Regions from separate parts of the Jeotgalicoccus sp. FSL K6-3177 genome, predicted to be linked through region 2. Evidence: riboswitches for the same ligand, from Rfam matches in the RefSeq annotation. Region 2 holds a riboswitch; the other holds the start of a gene.
The links. A riboswitch is a leader RNA that binds a small molecule or an ion and turns the genes downstream of it on or off. The one in region 2 is predicted to bind thiamine pyrophosphate.
Positions count from the first base shown of each region.

Region 1: another riboswitch for thiamine pyrophosphate. It lies ahead of MHH58_RS00165 (thiamine phosphate synthase); the one in region 2 lies ahead of thiD (bifunctional hydroxymethylpyrimidine kinase/phosphomethylpyrimidine kinase).

Region 1 covers NZ_JBBOSK010000001.1:34,054-49,430, reverse strand. The annotation lists gene MHH58_RS00220 (glycerophosphodiester phosphodiesterase) at 1-338, shown strand, start outside; gene MHH58_RS00215 (PadR family transcriptional regulator) at 451-798, shown strand; gene MHH58_RS00210 (hypothetical protein) at 773-1,564, shown strand; gene MHH58_RS00205 (glycosyltransferase) at 1,857-3,428, shown strand; gene MHH58_RS00200 (bifunctional glycosyltransferase/CDP-glycerol:glycerophosphate glycerophosphotransferase) at 3,451-5,580, shown strand; gene MHH58_RS00195 (SDR family oxidoreductase) at 6,016-6,708, opposite strand; gene MHH58_RS00190 (CynX/NimT family MFS transporter) at 7,173-8,321, opposite strand; gene MHH58_RS00185 (FadR/GntR family transcriptional regulator) at 8,379-9,068, opposite strand; gene MHH58_RS00180 (HesA/MoeB/ThiF family protein) at 9,395-10,399, opposite strand; gene MHH58_RS00175 (thiazole synthase) at 10,399-11,166, opposite strand; gene thiS (sulfur carrier protein ThiS) at 11,168-11,368, opposite strand; gene MHH58_RS00165 (thiamine phosphate synthase) at 11,464-12,054, opposite strand; TPP riboswitch at 12,128-12,237, opposite strand; TPP riboswitch at 12,473-12,575, shown strand; gene MHH58_RS00160 (3-oxoacyl-ACP reductase) at 12,681-13,430, shown strand; gene MHH58_RS00155 (NtaA/DmoA family FMN-dependent monooxygenase) at 13,443-14,750, shown strand; gene MHH58_RS00150 (hypothetical protein) at 14,890-15,162, shown strand.
Region 2 covers NZ_JBBOSK010000001.1:2,021,334-2,036,710, reverse strand. The annotation lists gene MHH58_RS10380 (single-stranded DNA-binding protein) at 1-503, shown strand, start outside; gene MHH58_RS10375 (transglycosylase family protein) at 961-1,803, shown strand; gene MHH58_RS10370 (ABC transporter ATP-binding protein) at 1,917-2,792, shown strand; gene MHH58_RS10365 (ABC transporter permease) at 2,789-4,354, shown strand; TPP riboswitch at 4,397-4,496, shown strand; gene thiD (bifunctional hydroxymethylpyrimidine kinase/phosphomethylpyrimidine kinase) at 4,566-5,357, shown strand; gene thiM (hydroxyethylthiazole kinase) at 5,363-6,133, shown strand; gene thiE (thiamine phosphate synthase) at 6,126-6,740, shown strand; gene yidC (membrane protein insertase YidC) at 6,840-7,703, shown strand; gene cls (cardiolipin synthase) at 7,938-9,422, opposite strand; gene MHH58_RS10335 (Lmo0850 family protein) at 9,542-9,691, shown strand; gene MHH58_RS10330 (FtsW/RodA/SpoVE family cell cycle protein) at 9,731-10,918, opposite strand; gene MHH58_RS10325 (UDP-N-acetylmuramoyl-tripeptide--D-alanyl-D-alanine ligase) at 11,013-12,365, shown strand; gene MHH58_RS10320 (alpha/beta hydrolase) at 12,352-13,065, shown strand; gene MHH58_RS10315 (DEAD/DEAH box helicase) at 13,132-14,643, shown strand; gene MHH58_RS10310 (PH domain-containing protein) at 14,742-15,206, shown strand; gene MHH58_RS10305 (PH domain-containing protein) at 15,199-15,377, shown strand, end outside.

The DNA of each region.
Region 1 (15,377 bases), 2.0 Mb from region 2:
TGGATACTTCAAACAATATTGTTATTCAGTCATTCAATCATCCCTCTGTTATCAAATCAGCAGAACTGCTGCCGGAAATCACCCACGGTGTACTCGCCGGAGAGAATTATAAAAATGTAACAGATCAGCAGTTGCAAGAATTTGCAGCATACGCAGAATACTTTAACCCTAATTTAAAAATCGTATCATCTGAATTGGTAGACAACGTACATCAAGCGGGAATGAAGATCAGCCCGTACACGATAAAAACCAAAGCAGAAGCAGAACGGATTTATAAATTCGGTGTCGACGGACTTATTACAGATTATCCGGACTATGCTGAAGCACTAAAAGAATAGCAAGAGTGACAAACAAATCAAAACCTTCTGCCGCTAACTTACTTTACAAGTTAGCGGCTTTGTTTTATACTTTCACTAAATTGCCTTGCAAGGTAGGGAGGGGCTGATATAAGTGAATTCGCAAATGTTAAAAGGTATTCTGGAGGGCTGTATTTTAAAACTTATCGAGAAAGAACCCATGTACGGCTACGATATAATCACACGACTGCATGAATTTAATCTGGATATGGTAAGCGAAGGCAGTATCTATCCATTACTTTTAAAATTACAAAAATCAGGCTATATCAAAGGCACCCGTATCAAGTCAAAGCAGGGACCAATGAGAAAATATTACTCTCTGACAGAAGAGGGTTTATCATATTTAAAAATTTATAAAGACAATTGGGACAGAATTGACTCTGCAGTAAATACGATATTTTTGGAGGATACTCATTATGAAACAGATCGTAAAAGAGTATGAACAAATGCTTGAAGAGATGAGTAAAAGTGACAGAGAGTATTTTATAGAATTAGAAGGTATTCTTGACTCTCATTATGCAAAAAAAGATGAAAAATATGATGTGCTGCATGAAATGGCAGTAAACCTTATAGAAAATAACCAATCTTTCAAAGAACTGTTTGGAAATAATCCTGAAGAATATGCATTGGAAATTGGTGAGACTGTGTCGGCAAGCAGGAAAGAATTTTGGAAAACTTTTGCTTTATTAAACTTATATTTTCTAAGCTTTTATATACTGGTCAGTTTGATTTTTACAAAGATCACTGTTTCTTATGTACTTTTACTGGTTCCGATTCTCAGTCTGATATTAATCCCCTTAATGAACCGCGGTATCAAGTTTCAAGCTTTTAAAAGTGCAAATCATCAAAATGTAACGACAATTTCATTTCTAATATTATTTATATTTATTAAACTGATGATAGTTTTTTCACTTCATCCTATGCTTGATTCAATAGTTATCTTTGAATACCATGTACCCTTCTTAACTATATTACTGCCGGTGATTTACGGTATTATTACTGTACTGACAGCTGTATTTTTCTTATTGACTAAAGAAACACTATCAAAAATTGAATTTTTTATATTAACTATCGCATTTATAATGCTGACCATTGAGAGACTTAGTATCCTGGACATTACCACCAGCTGGATATTCACAGGGATTTTATTAATGTTAATCAGTATAGAATATCTTAAACATAGAAATAACAAGCAATTTGCAGATTAACTGTAAAATCCGCCGTTAAATTAAAAAAGCATCTAACCATTTTTTTCAGGTTAGATGCTTTTTTACATCTGTTAACGCGTCTATTTTTGGTAATTCTCATCGTATCGTTTTTCTATTAGGATAGGAGAGTTAAGGGTATGCAGTCTATACATGTTAAAATAATAATTTAAAGCTGCACAATTCGTTAAGCTTGTATTTAAGTAAATGTATGTACGTAAGGTTTTTCTTTTATTATAGATTCAAAATAATATAATAGTACTCTAATGAATGAGAATCAGATAAGGATGATTTTATGAAACCCAGGATTATTATTCTGCTTAATTCCATAGATGTAAATAAGGGCGGGCTTACGCACGCATCTCTGAGGCAAGCCAGCACTTTTGCTGATGCCGGCTATGATACCCAGATACTGACATTCCACTATGAACCACGTTTCCCGATAATCTGTAAAAAGCTCAAAGAAATGGGTAAGGTCAGCGAAAAAGTTGTTATACGTAATATGTTTGAGGAACTGGCATTATACACTGATAAAGATAAGGTTAATATCCGTAAATTGAAAGTAAATCTTTCCGATTATGAAAAAAGCTATGCCATAACCCAAAGAAAAAACTACAATGCTTATAGACTTTATAACAATGGGATATATGAAAAATATATCGCTCTTCGGGATGATGATACTCTTGATTTCATAGACTACTTCAATGAAAACCGCTACAGGGTGAGACGAGAGAATTATAACTATTACGGTCAAGTGAGCAGAGTGCAGTATTTCAGCTATGAAGACAACAAGTTCAAGCAGCAAGTGTTCTTCGACAAAAGAGGAAAGGCCATCTTCAGTTTCTGGCGTGAGCCTTCCACTGGGAAGATTAGCAGGGTCATCCACTTCGGTTCAAATAATGAAGTCATCAGTGAAACAACTGGCAACACTGTGCCCCATAAACTCTACTGGCTGAAAACTGTATTAAACGAATCGAAGTCAAAAATAATGGCCATTTCTGATACACGCAGCACTGACGAACTGCTTGTTAAACTGAAACATTCATACACAACAAAAGCACTGCGTATGCACAGCAACCACCTTAAAAATCCTGATAATCCTGATTCCGAACTAAATAAACGAAACGGCTTTGCAATAGAAAATATACAAAGTGTTGATGCACTTATCGTTCTAACAGAAAAACAGAAACATGATATAGTCAGCCGTTATGGGCATGAGGACAAAGTTTATGTGATTCCAAACTATTATGATCCGAATGTCTCTAAAATCAAAGGATTAAAATCTATTTTAACCACTATGAAACCAGACAGCAGTCAAAGTGAAAGAGACATGTCTAAAGTTGTCATCGTATCAAGATTTTCAGGAATCAAAAACATAGATCATACCATCAAGGCATTCAAAAAAGTCATCGCGGAAGTACCGGAAGCTAAGTTAGAAATCTGGGGGTCCGGGGATAAAGAAAAAGAATATGCAGGTATGATAGAATCATTGGGGCTCGATGATAACGTGCTGATTAAAGGATATACTCAGAATCCAGGAAAAATATACCAAAGCGGCGCTTTATCCGTCCTGACTTCCCACGCTGAAGGTTTCTCCCTTGCGGTCATGGAAAGCATGGCAAATAAAACACCAGTCGTCAGTTATAATATAAGGTATGGCCCATCTGACATGATTGAAGATGGTGTAAATGGTTTCCTCATAGAAAAAAATGACATAGAAGCACTATCAGAAAGAATCATACAAATGCTGAAAAACCCTGAAAAAACAAGATATATGGGCAATAAAGCAGATAAAACAATACAAACGAAATTTAGCAAAGAAATCTATCAGAAACTATGGTTTTCTCTCACAGATAAACTGCTTTAAGAATTAGAAAGGAACAATAATCATGAATAACCTAATTTCTGTAATCACTCCAGCAGAAAAAAATGAAAAATATATAAATACTGCTTTAGAATCATTAAAAAACCAGAAATACACAAATTTTGAAGTACTGGTACTCCACTCCGATATAGATGCATTGAAAAGAGTGGTTAATGACGAATACCTGGATGATGACAGATACAGATTTATTAATACACCTGCAGATATTTATGTAGGTGCTGCACGCAATATCGGCATTGAAGAAGCAAAAGGCGATTATATATACTTCCTCGACAGCGACGATTATGTATCCGAAAACATACTGCAGCTGCTGCATGATAATATCGGAGAATTTCCGATAATCCGAGGAAGAATGAAATCGACGGATTTCAGCACCAGCTTTGCCATCATACTGCCCGGTACAAATGAAATAAAGATGTATTCAGACAACAGGCATGACTTACTCAGAACAGAGTCAGCAATCAACTACCTGATTTCAAAAAGAATCATAGACAGCATGAATCTAAGGTTTTCCGAACAATTCAAAACTTATTCGGATCTTACATTCATGATTCCATTAATGGAAGAAGTTGAGGTAATACCTTATTCTTACGAAGCAATCTATTTCAGAAGAAGAGGAAACGATCCAATTAATAACCCGTCCCTTAGACAGTCTTCCCTAAAACAGCTCGCACCTGATCTCTTTGGTGTTTATAACCAGCTGAAAACAGATGATTTGAGTGAGGAAGGACAAAAATATCTGGATGACAAACTCCTTAACTTCTATAGAAAACGTTTGGTGACCGAATTTAAAGATGATACTACTATCGATTATTATTTTGCCGGCCTTGTGGAAAGTATAAATAAAATTGACCCGAATCGACTGAGTAACAAAGATTTTATCCTAAAAAATGATGTCAAAGCAATACAATCAAACAAGATAAACAACTTCCGGAAACTAAGCAATTTCAACCATTTTCTGAGAGACATTAAAAATGGCATTACTTCCAGGAAAGGCCGAAAAGAATTGTTTTATAAACGTGTGTTTAATAATTTAGATATCAAAGATAATCTGGTTCTTTTTGAGAGCTTTCAGGGTAAAGCTTATTCTGACAGTCCTAAATATATCTATGAATACATGCTTAAGAACAAAAGTAACTATAAATTCGTATGGGTTATGAACGAGCCGTCCAAGATACCAGGAAACCCTGAAACTGTTAAACGATTCTCACTCAAATATTATTACTATCTTGCAAGAGCAAAATATATCGTCAGCAATGTAAGAATGCCAAACAAATACATCAAAAGGGACGAACAGTCATATCTTCAGACTTGGCACGGTACGCCGCTTAAAAGACTTGCCGGCGACATGGACAATGTTCATATGCCAGGTACCAATGCTGCACGGTATAAGAAAAACTTTAACCATGAAACTAATAAATGGGACTATCTGATTGCACCTAACCAGTATTCTGCTGAAATCTTCAGAAGAGCATTTTGGTTCAATAACACAATGCTTCCAACCGGGTACCCAAGAAATGATATCTTAACAAACCAGAATGATGAAGAAACCATCAGCGGACTGAAAAGAATAAACCAGATACCAACTAATAAGAAAGTCATTCTATACGCACCTACATGGCGCGATGATGAATATTTCAAAGTTGGGAAGTATAAATTCAATCTGAAACTCGACCTTCACAGGCTGAAAGAACAATTTGGAGAAGAGTATATCGTCCTGCTCAGAATGCATTACCTGGTTGCCTCCAATATTGACTTAACAGGCTTAGAAGATTTTGCATATGATGTTTCAAAATACAGTGATATCAGTGAACTGTACTTGATGTCTGATATTCTCATTACTGACTATTCATCAGTATTCTTTGATTATGCCAACCTGAAACGTCCAATACTGTTCTTTACTTACGACATTAAAAAGTATCAGGGACAGCTGCGCGGTTTTTACATCGACATGGAGACGGAACTCCCAGGCCCATTGCTCATGAACAATGATGACATAATGAATGCGATTGAAAATATTGATGAAGTTACTGAGAAATACAAAGAGCGGTATAACGAATTTTATGAAAGATTCTGCAGCTGGGATGATGGAAGATCATCAGAAAAAGTTGTTGAGGCAGTATTCGAAAAATAAGCATTTAGAAAAGACGGGACTAATTTAAATTAGCTCCGTCTTTTTGATGCAGTATTCAACATGGATCACTTTACGAAAAGATGCCACCATCAGTTATAATTATACGTTAGTGTATTCTGATTTAACAAAAGTGAAATAAAAATTATTAACATAAAGAGGGGTTTTATATTATTGTTAATTAATATTATATTAAATGGATATGGCGGAACTTGTAGAAGCGCTAAAATCAGGCTTTAGTGTCTCAATCGACGTGGGAGTTCGATTCTTTTTACCCGCACTAATTAATGAAAGACCACTATTTTTTAGTGGTCTTTTTATTAAATTACATATATGCTGATAAATTAAATATTGGCTTATTCATACCTTAAGACTTCATGCTTTTACAAATTTTTTTAAGTACTTTGCTATCTTCTATGAAACTCAGGTATAGATACTTTAATGATTTTTAATAATTACTTGTTCTACGTTTAATTTGTCTCTTTTTTTAATGTTATTTACAATAATATCCGCAACATCATTTGGATCCATTAAATGTTTTGTTTGTTCTTCTGTCAAAATATCATTCCAAAAATCTGTTCTCATTCCGCCCATATAGGCACCAAATACCTGAATTTTTGTATCTTTTAATTCTGCTAATAAACCTTCGGTAAACCCTCTTACTCCAAATTTACTCGCACAATAGACGGTTTCATTTACTTTTCCTTCCAATCCGGCTGTGGAGATGACGTTCGCTATAGTACCTTCATTATTTTTTTTCATTGAAGTAATGATTTGCTGAGTACAATATATAGTACCTTTAAGATTGACATCTATCATCTTATTAATATCATTTTCTTCAATATCTTCTAAAAGATCAAACGCGCCCATCCCCGCATTGTTAAATAAGATGCTGACATCTCCAACTGTATTTTTAATTATATTAAAAACATTCTCTACTTCCTTATTATCAGACACATCTAATAAATGAATTGAGTAGTCTTCATTGTATAAAGATTCAGCAACTGCTTTGATTTTCTTTTCATTTCTGCCAAGTAAACATACGTGATATCCTAATGCTGATAATCGTTGCGTCACTGAGGCACCAAGGCCGCTACTTGCACCTGTAATTACTGCTACTTTATTATTCATTTAAAAACCACCTTGAAAGTATAATTATCTCTCCATTATTCTAACATATAAAAAATTCACAACTTTGTACAATAATACTCAATAATCAGAGAGAAAAATACAGAGTTTTGTTCATATCTAATTGTGTGCTGATTCTCACAACGTCACTTTTCTTATATTCTGCAGATCTGATATAACGATATTTCATTGAACTTCACTTCAATTTTCACAACACTATAACATGGCAAACATCTCGTAATTCTCATAAAAGAATATATATGTAGAGCTTTTTTTAGTTATTCAAAAGGACAGAAGCGTCTTATGATAGAGAAAATTCAATATAAGAATGTCAAAAACTAAAATGCTGTTTTCTTATCAAACTGTCCGGGAACCAAACAAGGACAAGTAAAAATAAACCGCTTTTAATAGAAGTGATTTACTTCAATTAAAAGCGGTTTATTGCTACTTTCATCCTATTGTTCTTTTCAATCTGTAACCTGCCTTTCTTTTCCTGATGACATTCCTACAATTAGAAAAATAACAGATATGAAAATGAGCAGGGACAGGGGAATCGTCCATCCGTTTGTCAAATCCTGCAGTGCCCCGACTAATACAGGACCTACTGCTGCTAAAAGATAACCGAAGGACTGAGCCATTCCCGATAACTCTGCTGCTTCTTTGCCATTTCTTGTTCTGAGCGTAAAAAACATCATAGACAGACTAAAAGCACTGCCTCCGGCAATTCCAAGGAGTATTACGTATATAGGAGTCAACGTGAGGTTACCCTGCAATAATCCTGAAAGACCGATGATGAATAAAAAACCAGTTGTCACACTTAAAACGACTTGACTTTTCATTTTCTCTGCTATCACAGGAATAATAAAAGTGAAAGGAATAATTGAAAATTGCATTAGGAATAGCATCCATCCCGCTGTGCTGGAATTAAGACCATTCGCATACAAAATATCAGGGAGCCATGTTATCAAAGTATAGAAAATCAATGATTGAATGCCCATAAATATTGTTATCTTCCATGCGAGCGGAGAGCGCCATAAACTGCTTTTCTTCTCTGTGTCCACACTTGCTTGCTGATTACGCTGACTGGTAAGCTGCGGCAGCCAAATCAGTAAAGAAATGACTGCCAGTATACTCCAGACGCCAAGTGCACCCTGCCACCCAAAATTTCCGGTGGAGGCAAGAGGAACACTGATACCTGAGCCGAGGGCTCCGAATAAATTCATAAATATAGCGTACATACCGGTCATAAGACCTATCTTAAGTGGAAAGTTCATTTTAATAATTCCTGGAATTAATACATTCCCGATTGCAATGGCAAGCCCTATGAAAAATGTGCCGGTAAATAAAAATACAATTTCTCCAAAAGAACGGATTACAATACCTATAATAAGTAAAATCAGTGATAAGGTGATAGTCCATTCCATACCGATACGATTGGCTATTTTGGGAGCAAAAGGAGAAATCAGTGCAAAAGCCAGCAAAGGTAATGTCGTAATGGATCCGGCGAGAGCATTGCTTATATCAAGATCATTCCGTATAAAAGGAATAAGTGCTCCTACAGAAGTGAAGGGTCCTCTTAAATTTGTACTGACTAAAATAACACCTATAATTAGCAACCAACTTTTTTTGTATTGATATCAAAAGAACCTGCTGTTCTTTCATTTCCCATGTTGTTAGTCCTCCATCATTTCAACGACATCTTTTCTTAATACTTCCATATAACTGTCAACATATGCTGCAGCTGCATTCTTATCATGGCTCTGAATTGCTTCAAACAACTCAAGATGCAGCTCTTCTTCGTACTTGAAAGGCACATCCATCGCCATCAAATCTTCGACAAAAGTATATATAATCTCTACCATCGGTTCATATAAATCAATTAGCAGCTGATTTTTTGAAGACTGTACAACAGTCTGATGAAAACGGATATCTGAAGCAATAAATCTTTCGCGATTATGATTCTTAACTGCCTTTCGACAATTCTTAATACATTCTTCAAGCGTAAGTAAATCCGTCTCACTTCTATGCTCAGCAGCCAACTGAGCGGCTTGTTTTTCTAAAGCTAAGCGTACATCAAGCGTTTCAAGCAAAGCAGTTTTTTTTATATAGCGTCTCAGTGCTGCATCAAGTGAATTGGCAGAGCGCACTATAGTTCCACTACCTTGTCTGGTTTCAAGTAAACCAGCATGCACTAAGGCACGAATTGCTTCCCGAAGTGTATTTCGACTAACATCAAATCTCTCAACCAGCTCCATTTCAGGAGGAATTTTTCCTCCGACTGTCCAGTATCCAGTTTCAATTAATTCTTCTATTTGAGAAGCAACCTGTTCTACTAACTGTGTTCGGTTTGTTTTACGAATCATATGATCTCCTTTAAAAGTTGTAGGATGATTGGTACATTGGATATATTAACAGTGGTAAAATATGTTGTCAATCCCAGCTTTATCAACTTTATACTAAATAAGATATATTCAAGCTCGTTCTTTGCAATAGCGTTTTTAACCTGCTTGAATCAGCGGATATTATCAATGAAAGGAAAAATATTTAAATGCTGAAAACTTATAATCTGAAAAATAAAAGCCTTTCCGTTTTATAAAAACGGAAAGGCTTTACATCTATTTTGACAATATTAAATATGTCCGTCACTGGTTTATAATGATATCTATTTGAGATAGTTCACACTATATTTTTATACAGGATATTCACTCAATTTCTCAATCATTTCTTGATATAAAGCATTGGCTTCTTCTTTTCGAGAGATGCCATGAACATTCATTCTGCCATCTTTAAATAAGGTCAGCTTATATTTTTTATAAGTCAATAACTTAACAAATGCACTTGCCCTGATAGTTTTACCGGGCAGCTCCTGATTGAAAACCGATTCGTCGAACCTGAGTGTATATACACTTCCGCAATTAGATTGTACAGTGGGCAGCATATTTTTATTCAACTGTTCATATATCCGATTCTTACAGACCACACAGGCTTCATTCTTTAATTCATCTATATTTATCGTTTGAAAGCCGATTTTAAAAGTATCTACAGTAATGAGCTGCTTGGAAAAACCTTTTCCTGATAAATAACGAATGACTTCAGAAACTTCCATACTGGCAATGAGGGAAATTACAGGAGGAAGCACACCGTTGATTGCACAGCTTTCCCCCGTCGATGGCAGAGTCTCCATCAAGCACTTTAAACAAGGTCCTTTAAAATCAATACCGTACACACTTCCCTTACTGCCTACAGCGGCACCATATACCCAGGGGATATCAAGCTTATGACAGGCTTCATTAATCAGAAATCGAATTTCAAAATGATCCATACTGTCAATTACAATATCCGGCTGATACTTTCTTAAGATTGCGGAGATGTTACTGGAATTTATTTCTGTATTGATCGGTACAATCTCAACATTACGGTTTATCTGACACAATTTTTCTTTGGCAGCATTAACTTTCAGCGTCATATCTTCTGCATCTTTTTCAGTATATAAAGCCTGACGATGCAGGTTGGTCATTTCAACAATATCCATATCGATAATGATGAGTTTACCTGCACCCATACGCACAAGCATTTCAGAAACGTGAGTTCCAAGTGCACCGGCGCCCATCACCATCAGTGTGGCTGACATCAGATTTTTTTGACTATTCTCTCCAAAGTCATTAAATTTCATTTGCCTGTCGTATCTTTCCATTAAAGAAACTCCAGTCCTTCAGAAGGACTGGAGGCCTGTGCTGAATACCTAACCGGAATACGTCCTGCATCATAACCCAGTACCCCTGCATCAATTGAAAGCTTCATCGCCTCTGCCATTTTAACCGGGTCTTTGGCATTCGATACAGCGGTGTTTAATAATACCGCATCTGCGCCCAGCTCCATAGCATAGCACGCATCTTTTGGTGAACCGATTCCTGCATCCACAATAACAGGGATGCTGGATTGTTCTACAATATATCTTAAATTTAATGGATTATTAATACCGCGTCCCGTACCTATAGGAGAAGCGAGCGGCATAATCGCATGAACACCGAGTCTTTCGAGTCTTTTTGCAAGCACGACATCGTTTGAAATATATGGACAGACTGTATAACCTTTGTCCAGCAGTATTTGACACGCTTCGTATGTCGCAATTGGGTCAGGCAGTAATGTCTTATCATCGCCAATAATCTCAACTTTAATCATGTCACAGACACCCGCATGTCTTGCGATTTCTGCGATGCGTACAGTTTCTTCCACTGTTTTCGCCCCTGCTGTATTCGGAAATGTCGTGTATTTTCTTAAATCAATATTTGCCAGCGGGTTGGGCAGGTCTTTATCAAATAAGTTCATACGTCTGACAGCGAAAGTCAGCACTTCTGTACCTGACGCTTCAATTGCTGCGGCCTGTATTTTCTCATCTGAGAACTTTCCAGTACCTAAAAATAGTCTTGAGTTAAATTTTAAATCCCCAATTTCTAACATATTATCCGCCTCCTACAAATTCTAATAATTCAAGTCGATCATTATTTTTCACTGCTTGTTGTTTAAATACACTTTTTTTAATCAATTCCCCATTGTGTTCCACTACAATACGATTATCATCTACATCCAGGTGGTCCAGCAGGGTAGCTATGGTAATATCCTTTTCAAAATAATGGAGTTCTCCGTTAACGGTGCACTGCATATTGTTTCATCCTTTCAAGTGAGAGGTTTTTAAGTACTGTGACAGCTGGGAAATGTATTAACCACTTTATAATGACTAAGCAATAGAGCATTTGCTTACATCAAATTTAATATTTGCCATTCTTCTTTTAATCTGGTGATTTGATTGGGTGATGCATCCATAAATGCAGAAATTGCCGAGATACCACTGAAACCTGCCGGTAACTGATTGATAGTTGTTGAATTGATACCTCCAAGTGCAACGACAGGAATATCATAAGACAGTGCATCACGTACTTCTTGATGTGTACGCGGCGGCAAAGATTTCTTTGAACTCGATTCAAATATATGGCCGTATAATACAAAGTCGAGATGATTGTCCTGTGCTTTCTTGACAGATTCAGGTGAATGAGCAGACATGCTGACTGAAATATCCGGATGTTCTTTTTTATACGTTAATGCAGTTGGATCGTTTTCTCTAAAGTGGATAGCAGTTAAACGAAAAGATTCCAGCAATTTAGTCGAAGTATGAATGATGATTTTTTCTTTGGGAAAACCTGAATGAATAAGCTGACAAAGGAACGATGATAACTCGTTGTCGGACATGGGTGTACGAAGTAAAAGATAATCGATACAGGATGAAATCGTATTGAAATGAATAATATCCTTGGAAATTAATATCTTAAAATGTGTAATTGCAATAAGCATTATGTCACCCCTTAACATAAAAAAAAAGCGCTGTTTTTCTATATAGAAAAACAGCGCAAGTATGCATCAAAACATATTACTTTCGCCACTTTCCTACGCCAGTATGAACTGTATCAGGTTCCCGGAATCCCAAAGTCTACACTTTAATCTCAGCCTTTTTTAAAGACACTTCCAGTGGTCTTAACTATTTAATTTTTCCAATCAATAACCTCAAGTTACTCTAAAAAGTTAAATATTGCAAATAAAATTAGATTTTAATTATGCTGATAACTACCTTTTAACATTCACTCAATCATATAAAAACTAGAAAGCAGTACAGTTACAGAATTGAATTTGAATTGCGTTTGTTCCAATTTAAATAATTTGTGGTTTACTTGACGTATCTTTGTAAAGTACTACAATGATGTTAAATAGAATAGATTCGCACTAGGGGTGTTTATATAAACTGAGATGAGGGAAACCTCAGACCCTTTGAACCTGATCCAGTTAAAACTGGCGTAGGAAAGTGTTACATCGATACAGTTGTATATCTATGTCTTTGCGGGCATATAATTTACTCTCGATACGTAACTTTCCTATGAAGGTTGCGTATTTTTTTATTTTAAAAAATTATAGGAGTGATTTATTTGACAAGAACAGTTTTAGTAACGGGAAGCGGAAGAGGACTTGGCAGCTATATCGTAAAAGCACTGAGTGAAAAAGGCTTTAATGTCATAATTAACTACAACAAAAGTAAGGAAGAAGCAGAGAAGTTACAAAAAGAAATTGGCGCACAAGCGATTGCGATTCAAGCGGACATTACAGACCGTGAAGCAGTTGAACAATTAGTAAAAAAAGGAACTGAACATTTCGGCCAGATTGATGTTGTTGTAAACAATGCACTCGTTAATTTTAAATTTGATCCAACCGCTCAAAAAGCATTTAAAGATTTAACTTACAAGGATTATGAACAACAGTTAGACGGGACACTAAAAGCTGCATTTAACGTATCACAAAGTGTAATGCCACAGTTTTTAGAACGTAAAGACGGTGCAATAATTAGTATTGGAACGAATCTATATCAAAATCCTGTAGTACCATATCACGAGTACACCACTGCAAAAGCTGCTTTAATTGGGTTCACCAGAAACGTTGCAGCAGAACTTGGACAGTATGGTATCCGAGCAAATGTTGTTTCTGGCGGTTTGCTGAAAACAACAGACGCAAGTGCAGTCACAACACCAGAAGTATTCGATTTAATCGCACAGTCCACACCATTGAGAAAAGTAACAACACCACAAGACGTTGCTAATATGGTTGTTTATCTTTGTTCTGAGGCAGCAGATGGTATTACAGGACAAAACATCACGGTAGACGGCGGACTTACTATGAACTAGGCGGTATATATTATGAATAATTCTAAACAGTTAAATATAGGAATTTTAATGTATGGTGTGGGTCATCATCAGGCAGCATGGTTAGAAGATGATTCGAGTGTCAATGAATTCACGACAATTGAATATTATGAAAATCTGGCAAAAATTGCAGAACGCGGGAAATTTGATGCCGTATTTTTCGCAGATTCACAAGCCTTCCCCGCAGATAGTCCAACAGAATTGCCAACGAGTTATTTTGACCCAATTGTTGCATTAACTGCTATGAGTAAAGTCACAGATAACGTTGGACTTGTTTCAACTATTTCAGGTACATTTAACAACCCATTTACCACAGCAAGACAGTTACTCACACTGCAGCACATAACAAAAGGACGCATGGGATGGAATCTAGTGACATCAATGACCGACCGCGAAGCACAAAACCACAGTATACCTGAATTGCCTGAGAGAGCCGTTCGTTATAAGAAAGCGGATGAATTTGCTGAAGTCATGAATAAATTATTTGATTCGTGGTCAATTGAAAGCTACAAGCCAGATAAAGAAAATAACACAATTACTAAAAATAAAAATATTCAGCCATTCAATCACAATGGTGAAAACTTCCAAGTTAAAGGTCCGCTAACTTTACCTTTAAGAAAAGAGGGTAAGCCAGTGGCTATGCAAGCCGGGGCTTCAAAAGAAGGTGTTGCACTTGCTGCGAAATATGCTGATGCTGTCTATTCAGTTTCTTGGAACTTAAGACAAGCAAATATTTATCGTGAAAAATTAAATCAAGCCATAAAAGAAAGCCCTCGTCCAGACAACTATATCAAAGTATTTCCAGGACTAGTGACTTACGTGGGTAAAACAATAGAAGAAGCGCAAGAAAAGAAAGCAAAATTAGACAACCTACTTCCAATTGATACTGCACTTAATCAGCTCGAATTCTTTATTCAGCAAGATACAAAATCATGGAAACTTGACGAAAAAGTACCAAAATTGCCGCCAGTCGAAGAATTCAAAGGACCTGTTGGACGTTATCAAACTGTTTTAGAAATTATAGAAGACAGAAATCCCACAGTCAGAGAACTACTCGGTTATCTCAACGCTGGAGGTGGACATTTAACACTCATTGGCACACCTGAAGAAATTGTCGATGAATTAGAAAGATGGATGAATGAAGGTGCCGCAGATGGATTTAACTTGATGCCTCCAACACTCCCAGGAAGTCTTGAAGACTTTGTCGACTTAGTCATTCCGGAAATGCAAAAACGCGGCATTTTTAGAAGAGATTATAACGGTGAAACGTTTAGAGAAATGCTGGAACTCGATAAGTATTAAGCTGAATGATTCATAGGCACACCTCAATTTTACGTTGTGTTTTTATATTGAGGCTGGGACATAAATATCTCCAGAAAAAATAATAACTTTTGAGAACTTATGTCCCCGAGCCCCAAGTGCGAAGGTTATAAGGGCTGAATTGCTTATTAATATCCCGGTAAGCGAGGATAAAGTCAAAACTCACAAAAAAACATTAACAGCTGAGACTCAAGTTTTCGCTTATATAAATCATTTTGCGGCAGACAGAGAAAATTTAATTATTCATTCCAATGTCAAAAAAGAAATCAGGGTTCAGAAAGTGAATAATTATATAATAGTATATTTGTTAATAGGTATAGCTTTCGGCCTTTTAGAAGTTTATTTTGTTAAAAACAAACAGATGAATAAATGGATTTACCAAGCATTATTTTGATAGCTTCTACAGCTCTATCTATACCATTTAGTGTCACTCACTTTTGGTGCTAGTTTAATCCTATTTCAAGTTGTAGTACTTATGGGATTATATATAGAGGGTTTGATAAATAAAAATAGAGAAAGTGATAAGATGAAATTTAAAGACTTATAATTCGAGAAATTTCATTGTATCTTGATACTTAACTCACCGTTCTAACAATTTAGGGCGGTGAG
Region 2 (15,377 bases):
TTGCAAAAAATGCGCAGGGGAGTGTAAATGCATTTATCATTGCAACAGTCCGCGTGCCAAAAGATACCCGGAGAGATAAAGAAGTACATTTCTTATACTGCAAGGCGTTCGGTAAAAGTATCCCGGGTGTGCTTGACGAAGCGAAGACCGGCGACATATTATGTGTCAGCGGCCAGCTCGCGACCACATCTTTTACGAAGAAAGACGGTTCCAGGGAATACCGCATGGAAATATGGGCAGAGAGCATAAAACATGTGCCGGATAAAATCCGGGAACGCACTGATATATCAAATCCATCCCGCTTGATCGAACAGGCAGTACATCATTACAATATTAGTGAATCGCTTGGCGAAAAGTATGTACATACACTCAGCCAGGAAAAAACAGAACAGAAAACTGAAAAAGAAAAGCATATTGAAATAATTTCTAATATTGTAGATGAAAAAGAAAATGACAAAGATGAGACAGCACCTGATGATACTAAGAAAAAAATATTAGCCTGACAGACAGACCCGCCCTTTTGAACTGTGTTCTACACCCATTCATTCTCACACACATGCATACTGATGACCTGCTGCGGTTAATCAGTATGTTTTTTTTGTATAAAGAAACAGATTCTTTACGTTCTTGGCATTTATGTTACAAATAACAGATTAGTCTGTTTACTTTAGCGTTTAGGTTGTTTTTACATAAACTTTACAAAAGGCGGTGCAATAACATTTTCCCGGCAGTTTTTAAATAAGCTGAAGAGACGCGGAAACTGAAAAAGAAGGAGTGTAATAAAGCGGCCAAAAGAGAAATGAGATTGTAACAAGATTGTAAAGTAAGGACGGTCTTTTTATATTGCTGTAACCTATGAAACATAATTATCCTCTATAATGTGAAACAGTGATAAAAACGTTAACGGTGCAAGCAGCCGTAAAATATAATAACAAATTTTTTTTGGAGGATTATACAATTATGAAGAAAGTTTTAGCTTTAGGTGCAGCAGTCGCTGTATCAACAACGATTGCCTACAGTGCAGAAGCAGCATCTCATACAGTAGAATCAGGAGACTCTCTTTGGGCTCTTGCTGAAGAAAATAACGTGACGGTAGAATCAATTAAAAAAGAAAACAAATTAACTTCTGATGTAATCGTCCCAGGTCAGATTATTGAAATCGACAGTGAAAAAGAAGATAAAGAAGAAGTTAAAGAAGACAAAAAAGAAGAAGTTTACATAATCAAAGCAGGCGATACATTATTTGAAATCGCAGTGGAATTCGATGTAACAGTTGCGGAATTAAAAGAATGGAATAACTTATCATCAGACATTATCTTTGAAGGCAAAGAATTAATTGTTTCAGGTGATGCAGCTAAAGCAGCTGCACCAGTTGAAGAAGCACCGGCAGCAGAAGAAACTGAAGCCGCTCCAGCTCAGGAAGAAACATATGAAGAGCCTGCCGAAACAGAAGAGAATAACTACAGCTACCAGTCTGAAGAAGAGACTTATGAAGAGCCTGTACAGGAGCAGCCTGCACCAACCCCGGCTCCAAAGACTCAAAATGTCAGCACAAGCGCTAACACTAACAGCGGTTTAAACTGGGGTGCTTTAGCAGCATGTGAATCAGGCGGTAATGCGAGCGTAGTAAGTTCAAACGGTCTATACCACGGTCTTTACCAGTTTGACGCTCAAACTTGGCAGTCAGTGGGCGGATCTGGTGTAGCTTCGGATGCATCAGCAGCTGAACAGACAGAAAGAGCACAAACTTTATATAACTCAAGAGGTTCATCACCATGGCCTGTATGCGGTGCAAGACTGTAATAACAATATAATTTCTAAAGACCGGGACAATTGTTCCGGTCTTTTTTCATTCTTAAAAACACTGTCCGATTGCGGATATGGTAAAATTAACAGAAAAACAAGGGGGCTTACTGATGCTGGAATTGAAAAATGTATCCAAACATTTTGGGAAAGTGCGTGCTGCGGAAAATCTTTCTTTCAACTTGAAAAAAGGAGAGGTTTTTGGTTTTATCGGACCAAACGGTGCCGGGAAATCGACGACGATACGGATGATTATCGGCGCCTTGAAACCCACTCAGGGAGAAATCCTCTATGCAGGAAAAAATATAAAGAAAAATAAAAAGTATATTGAAAATATCGCTTACGTTCCCGGAGATGTAAACCTGTGGGGAAACCTGACCGGAGAAGAAGTAATCAACTTTATGATGAAGACACGCGGTTATGAGAACAATGAAGAAAAGTGTCGGCTCATCGACAAATTTAAATTGGACGGCAGTAAAAAATCGAAGACTTATTCAAAGGGGAACCGGCAAAAAGTTGCATTGATCAGTGCTTTTTTAAGCGATGCGGAACTTTTAATCTTTGATGAACCGACGACGGGGCTCGATCCGCTGATGGAACGTGTTTTCCACGAGGAAGTAATACAGGCGAAAAATGCGGGGAAAACAATTCTTTTATCGAGCCATATATTATCGGAAGTGGAGAAGCTGGCTGACCGCATCGCCATTATCAGAAATGGTAAGATTATAGAATCCGGCAGTATGGCTGAACTGCGTCATATCACACGGATGGAATATATAATTGATACGGATGATGATATTACAGCCTTAAAACACCGGAGTTTTGTTCATGAATTTTCAGAATCACCCGATGGTTATCATTTATTTATCGACAATGAAAAAATCCCGGAGTTTCTGAAATATTTAAAATTATATAACTTGAAAAGTTTAACCACCGCACCGCCGCGGCTGGAAGACATTTTTATGCGCTATTACGAGGATAGCCAATGACTTATTTCAATATGCTGATGAAGAATCTGAGAGTGAAATCAGCGCTTTGGATAATTGCACTGTGCGGTTTATCACTCGCAGTACCGCCGGTGTTCGAAGGGCTGTACAGTACGTCAGCAGAACGGGAAGGTATGAAAATGACAGTGGACAATCCGGCGATGATTGCGCTGATTGGTCCGGTGCCTGGCGGCGAATATACAACAGCTGTGATGTTCGGTCATCAGATGCTGATGTTCATGGCATTGTTTCACGGTCTTTTCAATCTTATAATCGCAAATGGTCTGGCTCGAAAAGCTGAGGACGCGGGATTAACCGAATATATCCTGAGCGCAGGTGTCGGCAGAAAAACTATAGTTACAGCCCAGCTGATGAACGGTGCGGTTATTAATTTGCTGGTCTTTGTTATATTAGCGGGCGGTTTAAGTTTATATAATATTGATGGCCTGTCCTTATACGGAAACTTTTATTATGCACTCGGTCTTGCCTTATTCGGTTTTTTATTTTTCGTTATAACACTGGTATTCGGAAACTTATTCGACAGCGGCGACCTGACCTTCGGCATGTCCCTTGCGCTGCTCCTGGGGTTCTACTTATACCGTGCAGTAACAGACGCTTTAGATACAACTTACTCGGTAATATCACCATATCACTGGCTGTCGCGCATTGAAGTATACGGGAGTAACTCGGGAATATGGCTGCTGCCGTTTGCTGTGATTTTAATCCTGATTGTCCTGAGCTGCGTATTATTTTTAAAGCGTGACATCGGGGACAGTTATATAAAAATAAATAAAGAAAAGAACATAAGAAAAATATCCAGCTATCCTAAACTTGCTTTTCTAAATATGCGGGTAATGATTTTCAGCTGGCTGGCCGGTCTGTTTGCCGCCGGCTTATCTTACGGCTCCATATTCGGAGATTTGGAGAGTCTGATCGGAGATAATGATATGCTCCGGGAGGCACTCGGCGACAATAATCCGGCAGTCTTCTTTATCGGCATGCTGCTGGTGATATCGGCGCTAATATCGGCTGTGCCCGCCCTGATGATTAACGGACGTATCCTCACCGAGGAGAAAAAGGGACGCCTGGAAGTGATGAATGCCGGTACGCTGAACCGGAAAGTATCGCGCGGTACTATTTTTACAACACATTATCTGTACGGTATCGGGACAGGAGTGTTATCTTTTCTCTTGACGATAGCCGGCATGTACCTTGCCAGTATAAATGTTGCGGATTTGAGTGTTTCTCTTAAAGACTTCGGTCTTGCGGCAGTAAATTACTGTGCGGGTATTATATTTATAGCAGGGATATCCGCATTATTTGCGGGAATCTCCAGAAAGCTGCATACTGCAGCATGGATATATATTGCCTATATCTTTTTTGCAAACTACTTTGGCGTGCTGATAAATATCGATGAAGTGTATTTAATGCTCAGCCCGTTTTACTATTTAAGTGATATGCCTTACGAAAGAATGAATATCAGTGCTGTTTTAATTATCGCGAGCCTCGGAATTCTTTTTGCCGCAATCGGAACGGCGGTGTTCAGACGCCGCAATCTGCTTTGACGGCTAAAAGAAATATGGTACGCTTATGTCAATAAAAAGAATAGAACCCGCTGGGGGCGCCGGTACGGCTGAGATAGCGAATGCTTGTCCCTTTTCACCTGATCCAGGTTATGCTGGCGTAGGGAAGTGCAGATGATTACAGACGAAATCTCTTAATCGATCCAACCCGCTTCCCTGGAAGCGGGTTTTTTATTACAGGAGGATATATTTAATGACTTTACCTATTGGTTTAACTGTTGCAGGAACTGATCCGACAGGCGGAGCGGGAATATTTGCGGATCTTAAAGCAATGCACTCGCGGGGTGTTTACGGTATGGCTGCGGTGACTTCACTGACTGCGCAGAATACACTCGGTGTCCAGGGCGTTTACAATGTGCCGGCGGATTTTATCGACAAAGAACTGAACAGCATATTTTCGGACGAAGTGCCGCATGCAATGAAGACTGGAATGGTGGCAGAGGCGGATATGATGACTGTGATTGCCGAATATATCCGGAAGTATAACATTCCGTACGTCATGGATCCGGTAATGATAGCAACGAGCGGAGACCGTCTGATGACGGACACATCGATGGCGACACTGATTGATACGCTGCTCCCGCTGTCACACATAGTAACACCGAATCTTCATGAAGCAGAAGCGATTGCGAATATGACTATCCGGACAGAAGAAGATATTCACCGGGCTCTGAAAATATTTGTTGATGAAATGGGCGCAGCCAGCGTGATTATTAAGGGCGGCCACCTGTCGGGTGATGCAACTGATTATTTATATGACGGGAAAAAAATTTCAACTTTAACAAGAGCGCGTATTGATACGGATCAGACGCACGGTACGGGCTGCACTTTCTCGGCAGTTTTAACAGCCGAGCTTGCAAAAGGCCGTACGGTCGAAGAAGCGTTCAGAACAGGTAAAGCATATATTACCAGTGCAATACAAAATTCTCCCGGTATCGGTAAAGGCAGCGGACCGGTGAATCATTTCAGCTATCAAGGAGACTGATTCAGATGATAGAAGAGTTAAGAAAAAACACACCGCTTGTAGTATGTATTACGAACGACGTCGTGAAGCCTTTTACTGCGAACAGTCTCTTGGCACTCGGAGCATCTCCGATTATGAGCGGTGAAAAAAGCGAAGCACCAGATATTTTAAAGCATGCGGGAGCACTGCTTTTAAATATTGGCACGTGCACGGAAGAAAAAGTGCCGCTGTATGAAGAAATGGCACGCTGTGCTAACGAGTGTAATATTCCAATCGTGCTGGATCCGGTCGGTTACGGCGCATCAGCGTTTCGCAGAAATCTGACAGATAAACTGCTCAGTGAATACAACATTGCACTTGTGAAAGGGAATGCCGGGGAAATACATGCTCTAAGCGGTAAAGAAGCGGTGTCTAAAGGCGTTGACTCAATCATAGAAGGAAATACACTGGATATCGCAAAAGCGGCCCACAGCATGTTAAACGCCCCTGTGCTCGTTACCGGTGAAATAGATGCGTATGTAAACGAAAAACAGACAGTCATAATGCACAACGGGCATAAGTATCAGGAAGTGATTACAGGATCAGGCTGTGTGCTCGGCGCGATAACAGCAGCGTTTTTAGCGGTGGAAGAAAGTACGGAAAGTATCGTTGCTTCCGTCAGCCTGTATAACATAGCAGCTGAAAAAGCGGCAGGAGCCGCCGGCGGCCCGGGAACTTTTGCCGCTCTCCTGATCGATGAAATTTATAACTTTAAAACAGCAGATTTCAGTGTGAAAAGAGTGGATTATTATGAATAAAGACATATTGAGACTGTATCTGATTGCCTCTTCATCCAGTTTTAAAAATCCGCTGAAGGATCTGGAAACTGCTTTTAAAGCAGGGGTAACATGTTTTCAGCTCCGGGAAAAAGGGGCGGATATTAAGACGGGCCAAGAACTTTTAGACTTTGCTCTGGACGTGAAGGCGCTGTGCAGCCGGTATAATACAGCGTTCATTATTAATGATGATGTGCTCTTAGCAGAAGCAGCTGAGGCAGACGGTATTCATATCGGTCAGGATGATATGAATCCGGATATGCTGCCGGAGTACTTTAACGATAAAATTATCGGTCTGTCCGTCGGCAATTTAACAGAACTTAAATCAAGCAGCCTGTCCCGGATAGCGTATCTCGGTATCGGTCCGGTGTTCAGCACTTTATCGAAAGAAGATGCGGGTGAAGCAATCGGCACAGAAGGGTTACGGAAGTTAGTAAACCATACGAAATTACCGACGGCAGCAATAGGCGGGATCACTGAAGAAAACTATAAAAGGTGCCTCGACAGCGGGGTGGACGGAATCTGTGTCATTTCAGCAATAACAGGAGCGGATAATATTGAACAAACCGTGACAGCTTTGTTGCAGTAACTTTGTGAAATATTGACCGTATGCTATGAAATTGGTTTTTATACACCTTTATTTATGGTACAATCTTTTTTATGTGAGATATTACTTAGAGGTGAAGAAATGATTAAAAAGTGGCTATTACCAGCGTCTATGGTACTGGTACTATTCCTTGCCGGGTGTGACTATTCACAGCCTGAGAATAGAGACGGCTTCTTCTATAACACTCTCGTCCAGCCGATGGATACATTACTGCACTGGCTTGGAGATAATCTGGACAATAACTACGGTCTGGCTATTATCGTCATTACGCTGATTGTGAGACTGGCAATTTTCCCATTCATGATGCGTACATATAAGAATCAGATGATGATGAGAGAAAAAATGAAGATTGTCAAACCAGAAATGGAAGCAATTCAGCAGCGCGTTAAAGTTGCGACTACACAAGAAGAAAAAATGGCGGCTCAGCAGGAAATGATGGGGCTTTACAAAAAGCACGATATCAATCCGCTGAATATGGGCTGTCTGCCGATATTTATTCAAATGCCGGTTGTCATGGCTTTATACTTTGCATTAAAATTCCCTTCAGAGGGCGGACTCAATGCCCATCCGGATTTCCTGTGGATGGACTTAACACAGACAGATTACTTCATGGTTGCAATTGCAGGTATTGTATACGCAGTTCAAGCTTGGGTATCAACGCGCTATGTGGCAGAAGAACAGCGTAAGCAAATGCAGCTGTTCATGTATATTTCTCCAATAATGATTATTTGGATTTCAGCAATTTCACCATCAGCTCTCCCATTATACTGGGCAGTCGGCGGTATCTTCCTGATCTTCCAGACTTGGGCAGGTAACACATTCTACCGCAAGAAAGTTAACGAAGAAATGGCACCGATTATTGCTGCGCATGAACGCGAACAGGCTGAAAAAGAAGCGCGCGTTAAAAATGCTAAAGTTAAACCTAAGAAAAAACGTAAAAAATAAATCATCGATAAAGTATGAGAGCGGAACCCGGAAGAAGGTTCTGCTCTTTTTTGTTTTAAGCAGGAAGGATGATAAACATTTACCAAGAAAAACGTAACTTCAAAAGCCGTACGTTAGACTTCTAGGGGAATAGCATCTGCGTGAGACTACAGGCTCACGCGATGCCCCAGAAAAGCTAACGTACGGCTTATTTATGCTGTAAATATTTATATCTCAACCCGAATCACATAAGTATTACAGAATCGGAGATATTAAATTTGCGAGGCCTTCTTTCATCTTAATCCACAGGCCGCGTTTCTCATACTTTTCAGCGGTGAGTATCTCACAGTGTTTAATATCTTCTTCAAATATTTTACGGTGTTTTACCGCTTCTTCATCATCGTACATAAACGCGTTAACTTCAAAGTTTAATATAAAGCTGCGGTTATCGACGTTGGTCGTTCCAACAGAGACCACTTCGTCATCGATAATAAACACCTTCTGGTGCAGAAAGCCCGGCTGGTACATATAAACTTCCGCGCCCATTTTCATGAGCGATGCAACATTTGAATATGTAGCCCAGTAAACGAAGGGATGGTCCGGAAAGCTTGGAATCATTATTTTGACTTTGACCCCTGATAAAATCGCAATGCGTATCGCTTCCATTATTGACTGGTCGGGAATGAAGTAAGGTGACTGAATATGAATCGTATGCTGTGCTCTGTAAATCATTTTCAGGTATCCGTACTTTATCTGCTGGTAATCCTCGTCGGGTCCGCTTGAAGCTATTTGCATTGTCGTCTCGCCGACAGAATCTATTTCAGGGAAGTAATGATCTTCATGTTTCATATTATTGCGTGTATCGTGCGAGTTCCAGTCAAGCATAAAGCGAAGCTGCAGAGATTTCACAGCATTTCCTTCTATGCGGAGGTGGGTGTCCCGCCATGCTCCCATTTTTGGATCGCGTCCGAGGTATTCGTCACCGACGTTGGCACCGCCGATATATCCGATTTTACCGTCAATCACAACAATTTTCCGGTGATTGCGGTTGTTGATGCGGGGGTTAATCAGCGGCAATTTGCTCGGGAAAAATGCCTCGACTAAACCGCCGGCATCCCGTATATCGCTGAAGTTTCTAAGCGATAAAGACCGAGAGCCGATGTCATCGTATAAAATCCGGACAGAAACGCCTTCTTTTTGCTTCTTTAAGAGCGCTCTGTAAAGCTCTTTGCCGATATTATCCAGTTTAAAAATATAATACTGGAAATGGATATGATCTTCCGCGTTTTCTATATCTTTCAGCATCTGCGCGAATTTATTATTCATATCGGTAAAAGTAGTGACATCGTTATTGCTCGTCACAAATGACTGATTGTTGTAAAGGAGCATATGAATCTGCTTTTTATGTTTTTCTGCAACAGCATTTGAAAAGGTTAAACGGTTATGTTTAATTTCCTCCAGCTGCTCACTGACGAGATGTTCGAGCCCCACTTTATCATCTTCGTCCAATTTGAAAAGATCCTGGCGGTAGATGGTGCGCCCGAAGAGCATGTAAAGTATGAAACCTACAATCGGAAGAAAGAATAGTACTAAAATCCATGCCCAGACACTTTGGGCGCTGCGGCGTTCGAGAAAAACAAGCCCGCCGGCTAAGAGGAAGTTGATTATAAACAGGATGACAGTAACAATTGTAATTACCGTCGCATCTGTGATGTAAATATCCAAAAACGGTATTTGCACGAATGTCCACCTTCTTTAGAAAAAAGTTAATAAGTCTGTAATAATTAATATCTGAAAAGTATAGATAATTATAGCATAAACAAGTACAATTAAGTTAGCTATAAAAAGGGAGTGTCAATATGCGCAAAAACGACAAAAGCAAAGTCAAAGAAGTCGTCCAGCTGCTGCATGAACTCGGTGTTAAAGTGACGGTTTCCAAGTCAAGATTTGAAATTATGAATCGCATAGCAAATAAAGATCAGCTCAGACTGAAAGAAAATAATATTTAAAATAAAAACTGCTGAGAGGGTGTTCCCTCTCAGCAGTTTTTATATATTTTTAGCACTTTTACTGAGGTGATGGAAATACATGCTGAGCATAATGCCGACAGCGAGCATATTTGACCACAGACCGCTCCCGCCGTAACTGATAAAGGGAAGCGGCAGTCCGGTAATCGGCAGCAGCTGAATCGTCATGCCGATATTCTGAATAATATGGAAGACGAGCAGTGCAAGGTAGCCGATAATGAAATAGGATGCAAAACTGTCAGTTGCCATGAAGGCCATGCGGATTAAATGCATCACCAGCATAAACAGGACAATGATAACAATGGTCGAGCCGATAAAGCCGAACTCTTCCCCGATGATAGTAAAGATAAAATCGGTGTGGTTCTCAGGAATGTAAATAATACCATCGGCATAGCCTTTGCCTGTAATCCCGCCTGAACCGATTGCGATAAGCGAGTTCGTCAGTTGAAATCCGCTGTCGGACTGGAATGCTTCCGGCGAGAGCCAGGAATAGATACGCTCAAACTGATACGGATGTATGCCCAAATAGCGTTCCAGTAAATCCGGCCGGTACAGGATACCGAGTATAAGCGCCAGGCCGGTTGCTCCGGCCACAGAAAGTGTCGGTATAATCAGCCACCAGCTGATGCCTGAGACCACTACAAGTCCGAGGAAGATGGCAATCATTACGAGTACCGTACCAAGGTCGTTCTGCAGCAGGATAAAGAGCATCGGCAGAATGGAAATTAAAATCAGCTTAAGAAGCAGTCTCAAATCCATGGATAAGGTATTCGTTAACTTATACTTGTTATGTTGGCTGATTACATAAGCCATTGTTAAGATATATATGATTTTTACGAACTCCGACGGCTGGATGCTGAAAAAACCAAATTGATACCAGCTCTTAGCCCCGTTAATAATCGGAGTTACCGATGATACGGGTGCAATATACAAAATGACCAGACTTAAAACGCCGAGGATATATAAAATCCATGTATAGCTTTTGATGAGTTTAAACGGTATCAGCATTAAACCGAAGGCAAGCAGGAAACCCAAACCGTAAAATGCAATCTGCCGGGTGCTGAAATCAGTACCGTACTGGCCGCTGGTCATAGCCGAGCTGATTGAAATTACACTGATAGAAGCAAGCAGCAGGATTAAAATAACAAGAATCCAGTCGATGCGTGCAAAAAAGTTTGAATTTTGTCGTGTATATTTATTATTACTCAAGAAAGTCACCTAATTCATATAGAAATCATGACATTTAGTATACAACTATTTTATAATTATAAACAGTAAATACAAAAAATTAGGATGAAAAACTATGATAGAAGCTACGATAGAACAAATAGCAATATTTTGCGGGGGAGTTATGAACGACCGTGCAGAAGCAGTGAAAAACACCTTGATTAAAGGCGTGTCAATTGACACAAGGACTCTGGAAAGAGGCAACGTTTTTGTGCCGTTCAAAGGGGAGCATGCCGACGGGCATAAGTTTATTGAGACAGCTTTTTCAAAAGGCGCAGGTGTTACGCTCAGCGAACATGATGCTGACAATATGGACTATCCGGCTATTCACGTGACTGACGGCCTTAGTGCCCTGCAGAATCTTGCACAGGAATACTTGAAGACAGTAAAGCCGGCAGTTATCGCAGTAACAGGTTCAAATGGCAAGACGACGACGAAAGATATGCTCGAATGTGTCCTCAGCATAAAATACAAGGTGCAGAAAACGCCGGGCAACTTCAATAATGAAATCGGCATGCCTCTGACTATTTTACAATTGGATAAAGATACCGAAATATCTATTCTCGAAATGGGTATGGATAAAATGGGGGATATAAATTTTCTAAGCAGAATGGCAGAGCCGGATATTGCTGTAATTACAAGCGTTGGAGAATCTCATATCGAAATGCTGGGGTCAAGAGAAAATATCGCCAAAGCAAAATACGAAATTGTTGATTATTTAAAAGATAACGGAACATTTATCTATTCCAGAGATTATCCGCTTCTCGATGAAATTGTTAAGAAAGACACGGCATATGACATTCAGACTGCGGGACTTCTTGAGGCGAATCAGTACACGATTGGCAGTGTGACAGAAGATGAACAAGGCACGCATTTTATTTTTAAAGATGTGCAGTTTGATATTCCTCAGCTTGGTATTCACAACGCTTTGAACGCCTCACTTGCTGTACTTGCTGGAGAAAAACTTGGAGTATCACTGAAAGAAGCTCAGGGAAATCTTTCCGGACTTAGAGTGACAAGCATGAGAATGGAGCGCATTATGCACGAGAGCGGCACCTTAATAGTCAACGATGCTTACAATGCTTCAAAAGCGAGTATGATCAGCGCTGTCGATACGGTCGGCCGTATGGCTCATAAGACAAAAATTCTTGTCCTGGCCGATATTCTGGAACTTGGGGATTACAAACAGGAGCTGCATGAAGATGTTGCCTACTTTATTAATGAAGGAAAGTATCAGTTTACGAAAATTTACACGTTCGGTGATGGCGCCGGATATATCCATGACGCCTTAACATCGGAAGATAAAGAACATATCTCATCGATTGATGAACTGCGTGACAAAGTACAGGCGCATTTTAATGAAGATACAGTGATTCTGCTGAAAGGATCACGCGGTATGGCAGTGGAAAGGGTGATTGACGATATCTAAAATCGGAGTACTGTTTTTGCACGGCTATACAGGCGGACGCTTCGAGCTCGAGCCCACCTTTCGGTATTTAAAAAAACGCTACGACTTTGAATATGAATTTCCCCAGTATCCCGGTCATGGAACCACGCTGAATTTATCTTACGTAACGGGGGATGACTGGTACCGGGAAGCGGAGGAAGCATATTTAAACTTAGCTGCCCGTGCCGATAAAATATTCGTCATCGGATTTTCAATGGGCGGGGTGTTTGCGAGTTTTATTGCACAGAAGTACCAGGTCGACAAGCTGGTGCTGATTGCTCCGGCCTTCGACCACACTAAGCTGAGCCGGCTGAACAGACTTAAGCTGTCTCCTGTAGAAGTAAGGGACCATATTGAACTGAATCTGGCAGCAAAGGTCAGACCCAGACTGAAAAATATTCCCCTCAGGGCAATGCAGGAATTTATTAAAATTGTCGAGGCGAAAATCGGCGATTTAAAAAACATCCGGTGTGAAACATTGCTTATTCACGGAAAAATTGATTTGCTGGTGCCGTATCAGACGAGCATTGAAGCTAAAGAAAAAATCCTGCATTCAAAACTTGTACTTATGGAACACACACCCCATTTGATTATGTATACAGAAGATAAGCTGCTGAAGCTGAATATACTGACTGAAAGATTTTTATTTCTTGACGTCCAGTTAAAACATCTTGTGGATTAAAGTGTTAAGTGTTACTATAGAGAAGTTGTACATGCGAGAAATGAAATAGTCAAAGGAGACTAAAGTTTGAAGATTTTTAAAGAATTAGGTATTAGTGACGATACAATTCAGTCGCTAACTGATATGGGGTTCACAGAACCTACCCCAATCCAAGTGGAAAGTATTCCCTTAGCATTAGAGAGAAAAGATATCATTGGTCAGGCTCAGACTGGTACTGGTAAAACTGGTGCATTTGGTATCCCTATTATAGAAAATACAACTAAAGGTGCAGGAACCCAAGTTGTTATATTAACGCCGACAAGAGAATTAGCAGTTCAGGTCAGCGAACAAATTAAAGCATTTTCTAAGAGAAAGAAATTAGCTACTGCAGTTATTTTCGGCGGCATGAGCATAGACCGTCAGATTAAAGACCTTAAAAGACAACCCGAAATCATTGTGGGTACACCAGGCCGTATGATCGACCACATCAACCGCCGCACACTTAAATTGCAAGATGTTCACACACTTGTATTAGACGAAGCGGACGAAATGATGAACATGGGCTTCATCGATGACGTTAAGTTCATCATGAGCAAAGTGCCTGAAGACAACCGCCACACACTTCTATTTTCAGCTACAATGCCTCGGGCAATCCAGGATTTAGTAACGCGTTTCATGGACAAACCTCACATCGTTAAAACGATGAACCAAAACAATTCCGATCCGCTAATCGATGAATTCTATACAATTGTAAAAGAGCTGGAAAAACTTTCTGTTTTCACATCATTCCTTGATGTTCACCAGCCTGAACTTGCAATCGTATTCGGCCGTACAAAACGCCGTGTAGACGAATTGACAAGTGCATTGATTGCAAAAGGTTACCGTGCGGAAGGTTTACATGGAGATATTACTCAATCTAAACGTCTTGAAGTACTGAAGAAATTCAAGAACAATTCATTAGATATTTTAGTAGCTACCGACGTAGCTGCAAGGGGCTTAGATATTTCGGGTGTATCACATGTGTACAACTTCGATATTCCGCAGGATACTGAGTCGTATACACACCGTATTGGACGTACCGGCCGTGCCGGTAAAGAAGGAATGGCGTTAACATTCGTCAATCCTGTAGAGATGGACTTCCTGCGTCAGATAGAAAAAGACAAGAAGAAACCAATTCACACACTTCGTCCACCAAGTAAAAAAGAAGTAGAAAAAGCTCGTGAAAACGAAGTCTTTGAAAAAATCGGTGCATGGTTAGCTGATAACAAAAATCAGCATACTTTCGAAGTAGCTGATGGGTTAATGAAAACTCATGAGCCGCGCGAAGTCATTGCAGCGTTAGTAAACGAACTTCTGTACGCCAAAGAAGATGACAACATTCAACTGTCATTTGAAAAACCACTTTCTCGCAAGGGTCACGGCGGACGCAGAGGTAAACCGAACTATAATAAAGGCGGCCAGAGAAGCGGCGGCAACAGACGCGGACGCGACAACGGCAGACCGGGAAGAAACAGCGGCGGCAGACGCCAGGGCGGAAAACCGTCATCAGGCGGACGCACAAGCAAGCAAGGCCGTGTATTTAAAGATCATCAGAAATAATAATGATTCTTACAAAGCATTCACTTTTCAGTGAATGCTTTTTTATGTTTTCCGAGTGTTGTATTATAGAGATAAACTAACAGTTGGAAGGGTTGCTTATGATAGAGTTAAACGCGCGTGTCAGACCGTACATGACAGTCAAAGCATTATTAATATGGGTAACCAGTATACTTATATTTACTATAGCCGGCATTGCAGTATATTTTTTTTCCTGGCCGGTATGGCTGTATTATATTTTTATCGGCCTGCTCCTATTAGAGCTGGCGGGATTTGTTATCTTACGGCCCTGGATATACACGAAAGTGACATCTTACGAGCTTTTCGAAGACAGAATTGTTGTAAGACAGGGCTTCTTTACAGTGAAAACCCAGATGATTCCGATTAAAAGAGCGCAGGGTGTCGAATTTAAAACAGGTCCATTGTCGAGAAAATATGATTTAGCTGCGGTCCGTATTAAAACTGCAGGTATCGGAATCGATATGCCGCCGCTTCAAATTGATGAAGCACGCGGTCTGAAATCGGATATTATTGACATCGTAAAGGAGGAAAGTACAGATGTATAATCCTCAGAAACTTCATCCTGTTGCATATGCAGGAAGTGTCGTTAAAGGAATTAAGACGATGTTTTTCCCGGCAATTATAATTTTCTTTAATATGAGGGAAGAACTGTTTTCGGGCTCGGTTACTCCGTGGATGCTGTTCAGCGGTATTGGAATACTCTTCCTGATTTTTGC